DNA from 2 places in the Elizabethkingia bruuniana genome. Region 1 is predicted to be linked to the other one. Evidence: riboswitches for the same ligand, from Rfam matches in the RefSeq annotation. Region 1 holds a riboswitch; the other holds the start of a gene.
The links. A riboswitch is a leader RNA that binds a small molecule or an ion and turns the genes downstream of it on or off. The one in region 1 is predicted to bind cobalamin.

Region 1 (5,212 bases):
GCTAAAAAACAATGGAATGACCTTGGATGGGAGCAAAGAGCAGCGATCTTCTTGAAGGCGGCAGATCTTATTGCCGGACCTTACAGAGACAGAATCAACGCAGCTACAATGATCGGACAGTCTAAGAATGTTCATCAGGCAGAAATTGATGCAGCTTGTGAATTAATTGACTTTTTGCGTTTCAATGTAGAGTTTATGACTGAGCTTTATGCTGAGCAGCCAATATCTGATGCAGGAATTTGGAACAGAGCTGAATACAGACCTTTAGAAGGCTTCTGTTTTGCAGTAACGCCGTTTAACTTTACAGCTATTTCTGCTAACTTACCATCATGTATGGCATTGATGGGTAACGTTGTGGTATGGAAGCCATCTGATAAGCAGGCTTACTCTGCACACGTTATTATGGAAGTATTCAAAGAAGCTGGTGTACCGGATGGTGTAATCAACATGATCTTCACTGATGGCAAAGAAACAGCTGAGAGAGTATTGGCTCACCCTGATTTTGCAGGTCTTCACTTCACAGGTTCTACAAAAGTATTCCAGGGAATGTGGAAAATGATTGGTGACAATATCCATAACTATAAATCTTACCCAAGAATCGTTGGTGAAACTGGTGGTAAAGACTTTGTAATGGCTCACCCGTCTGCTGATGTTGAAGCTTTGGCTACAGCGTTAGTACGTGGTGCTTACGAATATCAAGGACAGAAATGTTCTGCAGCTTCCAGAGCTTACATTCCTAAATCTATCTGGAAAGATGTGAAGAAGGTAATGGAAAAACAAATGAAGACTATCAAAGTAGGAACTACTGAAGATCCGTCTAACTTTGTAAATGCAGTAATCGACAGAAACTCTTTCGATAAGTGTAAAGGTTACATCGACAGAGCTGAGAAAGCTAAAGATGCTGAGGTAGTTATCGGTGGTAAGTGCGATGATAAGAAAGGTTACTTTGTACACCCAACTGTTATCGAAACAACAAACCCACACTACGAAAGTATCGAGCAAGAGATCTTCGGACCAATCTTAACAGTTTATGTATATGAAGACAAGAAATGGGCTGAAACACTTCAGTTAGTAGACAGTACTTCTCCATATGCATTAACAGGTTCTATCTTCTCTCAAGATCGTTATGCAATCAACGAAGCTTACAAAGCATTAGAAAATGCTTCCGGTAACTTCTATATCAACGATAAGCCAACAGGAGCAGTAGTAGGTCAGCAGCCTTTCGGTGGTAGCCGTGCTTCTGGTACTAACGATAAAGCAGGATCTAAAATGAACCTTCTTCGTTGGGTATCTGCAAGAAGTATTAAGGAGACTTTTGTTCCGGCAAAAGACTACAAATACCCTTATTTAGGTTAATATTCAACCAAATATATTATAAGAGCCCTGGATTTCCGGGGCTTTTTTGTTTTAATAAAAAGGTTATAAAGGTTATGGATGTTATGAAGTTATAACTGTTAGTTGCAAAAGCGTAAATGTGTTTAATCTGTTTGGGAATTATATTTAACACTAAGGCACAAATAACTTTTACTTTTTGAATGTTGGCTAAGGCACGAATTGCTTCGCAATATCTGATTCTTTATAGCCTTGGCAAGGATTTAAACCTTGCCAAGGCTGATAATTATCTTAATGCCTAAATGATGAAAATAATTTTACCTTCAGGTGAAATCTTTGCGTCCTAAAAGCAGTGATATACCAACAATACTTTTGCTCCCTTGTAGTTAAACAACTTCTCGATACACGTCACTTTGCTCCGCACTCGAAGTGATGGGATTACCTATTTTGAAAGTACATGTCGTCAGTTCGAGTGAAATTATTAGTAGTGAAGCAGAGAATGATTTTGTATCGAGATCTCTTTTTAAACTTTAAGGAATTAAGATAGTTTAGAATTAATCGCAAATTCGCCAAGGAATTTATTTTTAACACTAAGGCGCAAAACAGGTTTATGCATGTTATATTTTTAAGACACGAATTGCTTCACAATATTTTATTCTTTATGGCCTTGTCAAGGTTTTAAACCTTGACAAGGCTACTGATTATCTTAATATCTAAATGGTGAAAATAATTTTACCTCTAGATAAAACCTTGATATCCTAAAATCAGTGGTATGTTAATAATACTTTTGTGCCTTTGTGTTTATAAACTTTTCTAAACGCGAGGTTTTATTTCCTGTTATACTGTTTTAAAGGAGTGCAAAGTTGCTAACACCTAGCAATGACTGTTGAGAACTTAATTTTCTTAATTTCTAAATGGTAGAAATAGTTTTACCTTCACGTGAAGTCTTTGTGCCCTGAAAACTGTGATATACAAACATTACTTTTGTGCCTTTGTGGTTAAATAAACCAGGTTACAACTTATAATGCTCTACCTTCAAAAGGCTGTACGCCGTACGTATTCTTTACTTCAGCCATTACAAAAGTACTATGTGTATTTCCGATACTGGTAAGTGACCCCAGTTTGTTGAAAACAAAATCCTGATAATGCTTCATATCCCGTGCATGAACTTTTAGCAGAAAATCATAATCACCGGAGACATTATAACATTCCACCACTTCATCAATATTGTGAATATCATCGACAAAAGTATGGCCGATATTACGGTCATGCTGCTTTAACCGGATATTGCAAAAAACAATCAGTCCTTGATTCAGTTTCTCTGCGTCCAAAATGGCAATATACTTCTTGATATATCCTTCTTTCTCCATTCGTCTGATTCTTTCAAAAACCGGAGAAGGAGACAGGTTTACCTGTGCTGCCAATTCTTTTACGGTAAGTTTCGAGTCATTATGAAGGATTTTCAGCAGGCGTAAATCGGTATCATCCAGTTGAAGCATAGAATAATTTTTGGTTAAAGGTACAATATTTTACCATTGAAAGAATAATATTCTGGATAAATACTATTTGTAATTTATTATGCTGAATTTAACCTGTTATTATGGAATATAAATTGGCTAAACTAACTTTGTGAAAAATAAAAATAGATCTGTAGAAACTGGTTTTACTTAATAGTAAATGAAAAGGGAATCATGTGAAAATCATGAGCTGTCGCGCAACTGTGAATACCTTACAAAGTTTTATCCACGATCCACTGTGTATGCGGGAAGGAGGATAAAATGGTATAAGTCAGGAGACCTGCCAATTTCTGAACAGGCAACTACTCTCGCGATTTGGAGTTGTGGTCTTACAGTACTTTAGTTTGTGGATTATCCGCAGACAATGGACTTATACTACTGCTTACGGCCTATAGGCGTGTGAGAGTTGTCTGGCTGTAAATACAGGAGATAACTAATAAAATATAATAAAATGCAAACACACAACCTGGGTTACCCGCGTATCGGGAAAAAGCGAGAGCTGAAAAAAGCCTGTGAACAGTATTGGTCCGGAAAGATTATTCAGAAAGAATTACTGGATGTAAGCCGCAGAATTATCAATGAAAATCTGAAATTACAACAGGAAGCAGGTATAGACTTTATTCCGGTTAACGATTTTTCGTTTTACGATCATGTATTGGATATGACGCTTACCTTGGGAGCTATTCCGCAGCGTTACCACGATGTAATCCTGAATAAAGCAAACAACGAGCTGGATCTTTATTTTGCAATGGCACGTGGTTACCAGAAAGATGGCTTGGATATCACAGCTATGGAGATGACAAAATGGTTTGATACCAACTATCATTATATTGTGCCGGAGTTCAGTAAAGGACAGAGTTTTAAATTATTATCCAACAAGATTATCAATGAGTTTATAGGTGCCAGGCAGATAGGAATAAATGCTAAGCCTGTAATATTAGGACCGGTTTCTTATTTATTATTAGGGAAAGAAAAAGAAGAAGGTTTTGAAAAATTGGACCTCATTGATAATCTGTTGTCGGTATACCTGGAAATCCTGAAATCTTTACAATCTCATGGAGCAGAATATATACAAATCGATGAACCTTTCTTAGCGCTGGATCTTACAGATAAAGCAAAAGAAGCCTATACTGCTGTATATGCTAAAATTCAGAAAGAACTTCCGAACCTAAAAATTATCCTGACTACTTATTTTGAAGGCTTGGAAGACAATCTGCCTTTAGCATTATCCTTACCTGTAGATACATTGCATGTGGATTTGATAAGAAAGCCTGAGCAGTTAGAAAATATACTGGCGGCTATACCTGAGAATCTGAAACTTTCTCTGGGGGTTGTGGACGGAAGAAATATCTGGAAGAATGATTTTGAAAGTTCACTTCAACTAATCAGAAAGGCAAAAGAGCAACTAGGGGAGAAACGTATACTGATTGCACCGTCCAGTTCGTTGTTACACGTGCCATATGATTTGGATCTGGAAACAAAAGAAGAAAGCTTACCAGCGGAAATAAAACAATGGATGGCTTATGCCAAGCAGAAGATAAAAGAAGTAGCACTACTAAGAGATCTGTCTTCAGAAAATCCTTCTGCTGAAAGTCTAGTTGCTTTCGGGGAGAATAAAAAAGCTATAGAAAATAAAAGAATTTCGACGCTGATTCATGATGCGAAAGTGCAACAGCAAATGGATGCACTGGATGCTGTACCGGTATCCCGTCAGTCTGCGTTTACGCAACGTAAAGTACAACAGCAGGAAATATTAAAACTGCCTTTATTCCCTACTACAACTATTGGTTCTTTTCCACAGACAAAAGAAGTGAGAAGCTGGAGATCACAGTTTAAGAAGGGAGAAATATCTGCAGAACGTTATACTGATTTGCTGAAAGAAGAAACGAAAAATACCATCCAACGTCAGGAGAAAATCGGTATCGATGTATTGGTACATGGAGAATTCGAAAGAAATGACATGGTGGAGTATTTCGGGGAGCAGCTGAAAGGTTTTGCTTTCACAGAAAACGGATGGGTACAAAGCTATGGAAGCCGTTGTGTAAAGCCGCCGGTAATTTATGGTGATGTTTCGCGTCCGGAGCCTTTAACGGTATTCTGGTCTCAGTATGCACAGTCTTTAACTTCCAAATGGGTAAAAGGAATGCTTACAGGTCCGGTAACTATATTGCAATGGAGCTTTGTTAGAAACGACCAATCACGTAAAGATACTGCGAATCAGATTGCATTGGCTATTCGTGATGAGGTTTTGGATCTGGAAAAAGCAGGAATCAGAATTATTCAGATCGACGAGCCTGCAATAAGAGAAGGATTGCCACTGAGAAAGAAAGATGCAGCAGTATATCTGAAATGGGCTGTTTTGG
Region 2 (5,212 bases), 1.0 Mb from region 1:
GAGACTCCTAACGTATAATTTCTGTTCTTGGTTGTATAACCGATTACATCTACATAATCTTTATTGAAAATATTACCGATGTTAAGATAAGCATCAATATTACGTACGATCTTCTGATTGATATTCAGGTTGAACAAATTAAAATCTGCTACTTTAACATTTTTGGTACTAAATGAGACAGAATCATAGTATGCATCATTTCTCTTACCTACAAACTGGTGAGAAACTGTAATTCTTGTTGATGCAAAAGGCTTCACCTCTACATAAGAGTTAACCCTTTGTTTTGGCTGGCGTAGCATTGTTGCTTCTTTATCTTTTTCTACAAAGCTATAGTTCCCTCCAAATTTAACCATATCAATGATCTGATAGTCGAATCCAATTTCAAATCCTTTTACTTTATTCTCGTCTATATTCTGGAAGCTTCCCGTATAATCAGGATTAGATACATAAGCGAAAGCATCTTTTTCTTTTCTCTGGAATAGGCTTACATTAAAGTTTAAACTTCTGTCTTTTTTACCAAAACTTAAATCAATTTCATGAGACTGGTTTCTTTCTGGTTTTAGATCAGGGTTTGGTAAAGTCCAAGGAAGTGATCCGTAATTTTGATATAGGGTAGGTGCAATAAATGCTGTAGCGAAGGAATAACCAATCTTAAAATAAGTATCGCTGAATTCTTTTATGTAATAAGGATTTACACTATAAACCCAGTGATTTCCAAATTTAGAGTTATCAGTCATTCTGGCGCCTGCATCCAAGTTAAAACCTTTATAGTTTGCATTAAAGTTGGCATAGGCATCAAAACTATGAAGCTTCGTATCACCACTTTTCAGTACTTCCTCCATGTTTTCTTTACCAAATGGAAGAGATTTTGAACTCATCTTCTGGTCTTCATACTGTACTCCAACTGTAAAGTTGAAATAATCATTTACTTTATAATTATTATAAAGTTCTGCAATAAAGTTTTTACCATTGTAAGAGAACTGATCCTGATAAGAAGAGCCTTTCATACTTTGTCCTAATCTGTCTACATCTGTATAACGGGTATTGAATACAATCTTACCATTGTTATATCTGTAATTAGCATTACCTCCTACATAGAACTGTTTATCATTTCCACGGTTTTGGCCATCAGCAAAAGCTCCTGTATCGTATAAATAAAGATTGTGATTCCAGCCACTATTGATGTTAACATCAAAATTATTCCCTGAGTAACCTACACCAGCAGAAAGATTTTGCTTTTCCCAACCATCTTTATCAAAAGTACTATCGCCTTTAGCAGAAGATAATCCTTGAGATTTTTCATTGAAGGCATTAACCTGATAATTAAATTTATCAATCTTTCCTCTTAATGCTGCATCCTGTGCATATGTATCATAAGAACCTGCTCTTGCAGTAAGAGCTCCTTCAATAGCTTTTTGTGATGCTTTCTTTGTTTTTACATTGATTACCGATACAGTAGCATTAGATCCATATAATACAGAAGAAGCGCCATTCAGGACCTCAATACTTTCAACACTTTCCAGAGCCAGTAAACGAAGATCTGCTGCAGTATAATCATTCCCTGTAACATCTCTTAACGGAACACCATCTAATAATATAACTACATTAGCACTTTTCCCGCCTCTAATCTTCATTAGTTTAGGTTCAGTAGCATTGTTGAAATTACCTGTAATCTGGAAACCGGCAACCTGGTCCAATACATCACTGAGGTTTTGTCCTTTATACTTTTCCAGGTCTTTAGCTGAAATAAGGGTGACATTTTTGCCCGTTTTATAAAGTTTTTGCGGGGTTTTAGAAGCAATAGTTACTTCTTCAATCTGACCACTTTTTTCTTCCTGAGCGTATAATCCGGAACCAACAATAAGGAGTGCTCCGATTACAAATAGTTTTTTATTCATGAATAAAATTTAGCTAATACTGTATCCGGAGAAATAAGAATAAACAACCCTGAGTATCTAGGGCAGATTATAATTCAAGCTTTTCCTCCGAAAGTTGTTAATTAATAATTATAGTTTCAGGCAGGTCTCCTGGCTTTCACATTTCTGTGCCTTCCCGTAATTACAGTGGCTTTGTACAGAAATACTTCAGTGATCTACAGTTGCGGGGACAGCTCTGGTGTTGCACCAGATTCCCTTTTCATCGGACAATGCCGAACCTGAAATTTTTGCAAATATAAGAAAGTTATAGATAGTTTTTGTCGAAGGAAAAAGGAAGTAAATCTTTTACACTGTAGCATTTAACAGTTTTTCCCTGTGTAGACGCAAAATAAATTTCAATAGGGGAGCTTTGTTTACTCTCATATTCTAATATAGATTGTCTGCATGAACCACATGGTGGAATTGGAATATTATTATCAGCTGCCTCATTTTTTGGGCCGCCAACTACAAATATTTTTTTAATTTCAAGTCCGGGATGGTTTGCTGCCAGCCAGTATATAGCAGTTCTTTCCGCACATAATCCTGAAGGATAAGCTGCATTTTCCTGATTATTACCAACAATAATTTCGCCGTTTTCAAGAAGGATTGCACATCCTACAAAAAACTCCGAGTAGGGAGCATAAGCTGTTTTACGGATTTCAGAAGCTGTTTCGAATAGCTTCTTTTCGATATCGTCTAATTCCGATATGTTTTTATAAACTTCAAAGTGAATGTTTAAATCTTGTTTCATTCGTTACAAATAAAGGGAGGTAAAATTACTCATAAATATCGAAATACAAACTATTATAATAAAGCCTGCATTTTTAATCAGCACATAGAAAGGAAATCAGGCATTTGCAAATCCAGAAAAAAGATAATTATAGTATTATTATGATTCTTTCGTCTCCGAAAATTAGATCAATTGATACTGTTTTAATGAAATTTAATATATAGAGAGTAGGATATTTTATATTTTATAAACCTTTGTTTTTGCACTATTTTCCAAATATAAAGTTAATGAAATGCTAAACAGGTGTTAATATTAACTTAAAATACGAGGGATACTTTTGCAAAAAAACTGAATGAAACGAGTATTATTATCTGCTTCAGTTGTATTATTACCTTTTCTGCCTTACGCACAGGAAGTTAGTAAAAAAGATACACTGAAACAGAAAGAGAAGAACATTGATGGAGTTGTAATTACCGCCTTGGGAATTGGTAAAAAAGCAAAGAAAATTGGTTATTCCACTCAGGAAATCAATACCAAACAATTCGAAACTGTAACCACACCAAGCGTAGGAAATCTTTTTGCAGGACAGGTTGCCGGGCTTAATGTCTCCAACCCTCCGGGAATGCAGCAAAAACCAACTTTTACATTGCGCGGAAACTCTAACGTTATTATTGTAATAGATGGCGTTATTGTAGACGACAAAACATTCCAGGCACTGGATCCTTCTAACATCGAGAACATTAACGTACTAAAAGGAGCTACGGCATCTGCATTATACGGCTCCAGAGGTAGATATGGTGCCATTCTGGTAACCACCAAAAGCGCTAAGAAAAGTGGATTTACAGTTGAATTTGGTCAGAACACTATGTTTACAGCTGGTTTTACAAACCTTCCAAAAACACAAACAGAATACGGAAACGGTTCTCACGGTAAATATGAGTTCTGGGATGGTGCCGATGGGGGTATCAATGACGGAGATATGATCTGGGGACCAAAATTTGTTCCCGGAAGAAAGCTTGCTCAGTGGAACAGCCCAATACTGGATAAACAAACTGGCCAGGTAATTCCGTGGTATGGTAATGTAACCAATACTCCGTATAATGATAAATCAAGATACGAAAGAGTACCTACAGACTGGACTTACCATGATAACCTGAATACATTTTTGACGCCTTCGTTTATTAATAATACAAACTTCGCAGTTAATTATAAACATAATAAAGACACTTACAGACTTTCCGGAAACTTCATGAATTTTGATGACAGAATTCCTGAGTCTTATCTTAGAAAATACGGAGCTAACTTCTCCAGTAATACATACATCACAGATAAGTTAAGTTTTAATACAAAATTGGCTTATAACAGAACAACTACACCAAGTATGCCTAACTATAACTATGACCCGAGCGGGCATATGTATACTATACTTATCTGGATGGGCGGTGACGTAGATGGTAGAGACCTGAAAAATAACCTTTGGGTAAAAGGAAGAGAGGGTTATCAACAAGCAAACTGGAACTACGCATGGTATAATAACCCTTGGTTTGGTGCTAAAAACTTTAAAAACAGTGTTGCTACTGATGTCTATAGCGCCCAGACAGGATTGACCTATGAAGCATCTGATGAATTCACAGTGAAAGGTAAAATTTCCTATGTAGAAAATGATACTAAAAACGAATTAAAGAGTCCATATTCTTATTTTAATTATGATGCTCCAAGAAATGGCCGTTACAGAGTAACAAATTCTAAAACTATAAACCTGAACTACGATGTCCTTGCTACCTATAACAAGGCTATTACAGACAATATTAACTTAACAGTTAATGCCGGAGGATCAGGATTCTACTATAAGTATAAAGATGACATAACATCTGTAGACGGATTAAAAGTTCCCGGAATATATTCTTTCGATAACTCGATAAAGCCTTTAACCCGTGACTATAATATCAACGAGAAATTAATTTATAGTGCTTATGGTACTGTGGATTTAGAGTTCTATAAAACTTTATTTGTGAATGTTTCAGGAAGAAATGACTGGTCTTCTACATTACCAAAAAGCAACAGATCTTATTTCTATCCGTCTGCATCCTTCAGTTTGCTGCTGAATAATATAATCCCAATGCCAAAAGCATTCGATATTGTAAAACTTTATGGTTCTTGGGCACAGATTGCATATGATTTTGATCCTTATGCTATTCGTAATTATTACCTTAACAATGGTGGTAATACCTTTAATGGAAATCCTTACTACACTTATCCATCAGTACTAAACAAAGAAGGAAACATAGGTCCTGAGAAAACAAGATCTTATGAAGCTGGTTTAAATATCGGTATGCTGAATAACAGAATTAGTTTGGATGTAGCTTATTACAATACACTGGATTATAATAATATTCTGAGATTCCCGGGCTCACAGACATCTGGTTTTGCTACAGAAGTGGTAAACGGAAATAAATATACCACAAATGGTGTAGATATATCCCTAAACCTTGTACCTATTAAGAATAGAAATTTCCAGTGGAAGTCTTTACTTAACTGGAGCAAGTCGGTTCAGAAGATCACTGAA

Region 2: another riboswitch for cobalamin. It lies ahead of AYC65_RS07390 (TonB-dependent receptor plug domain-containing protein); the one in region 1 lies ahead of metE (5-methyltetrahydropteroyltriglutamate--homocysteine S-methyltransferase).

The regions. Positions count from the first base shown of each region.
Region 1 covers NZ_CP014337.1:2,613,644-2,618,855, reverse strand. The annotation lists gene pruA (L-glutamate gamma-semialdehyde dehydrogenase) at 1-1,356, shown strand, start outside; gene AYC65_RS12135 (Lrp/AsnC family transcriptional regulator) at 2,352-2,831, opposite strand; cobalamin riboswitch at 2,974-3,151, shown strand; gene metE (5-methyltetrahydropteroyltriglutamate--homocysteine S-methyltransferase) at 3,301-5,212, shown strand, end outside.
Region 2 covers NZ_CP014337.1:1,582,596-1,587,807, reverse strand. The annotation lists gene AYC65_RS07390 (TonB-dependent receptor plug domain-containing protein) at 1-1,898, opposite strand, end outside; cobalamin riboswitch at 2,001-2,174, opposite strand; gene cdd (cytidine deaminase) at 2,182-2,667, opposite strand; gene AYC65_RS07380 (SusC/RagA family TonB-linked outer membrane protein) at 2,999-5,212, shown strand, end outside.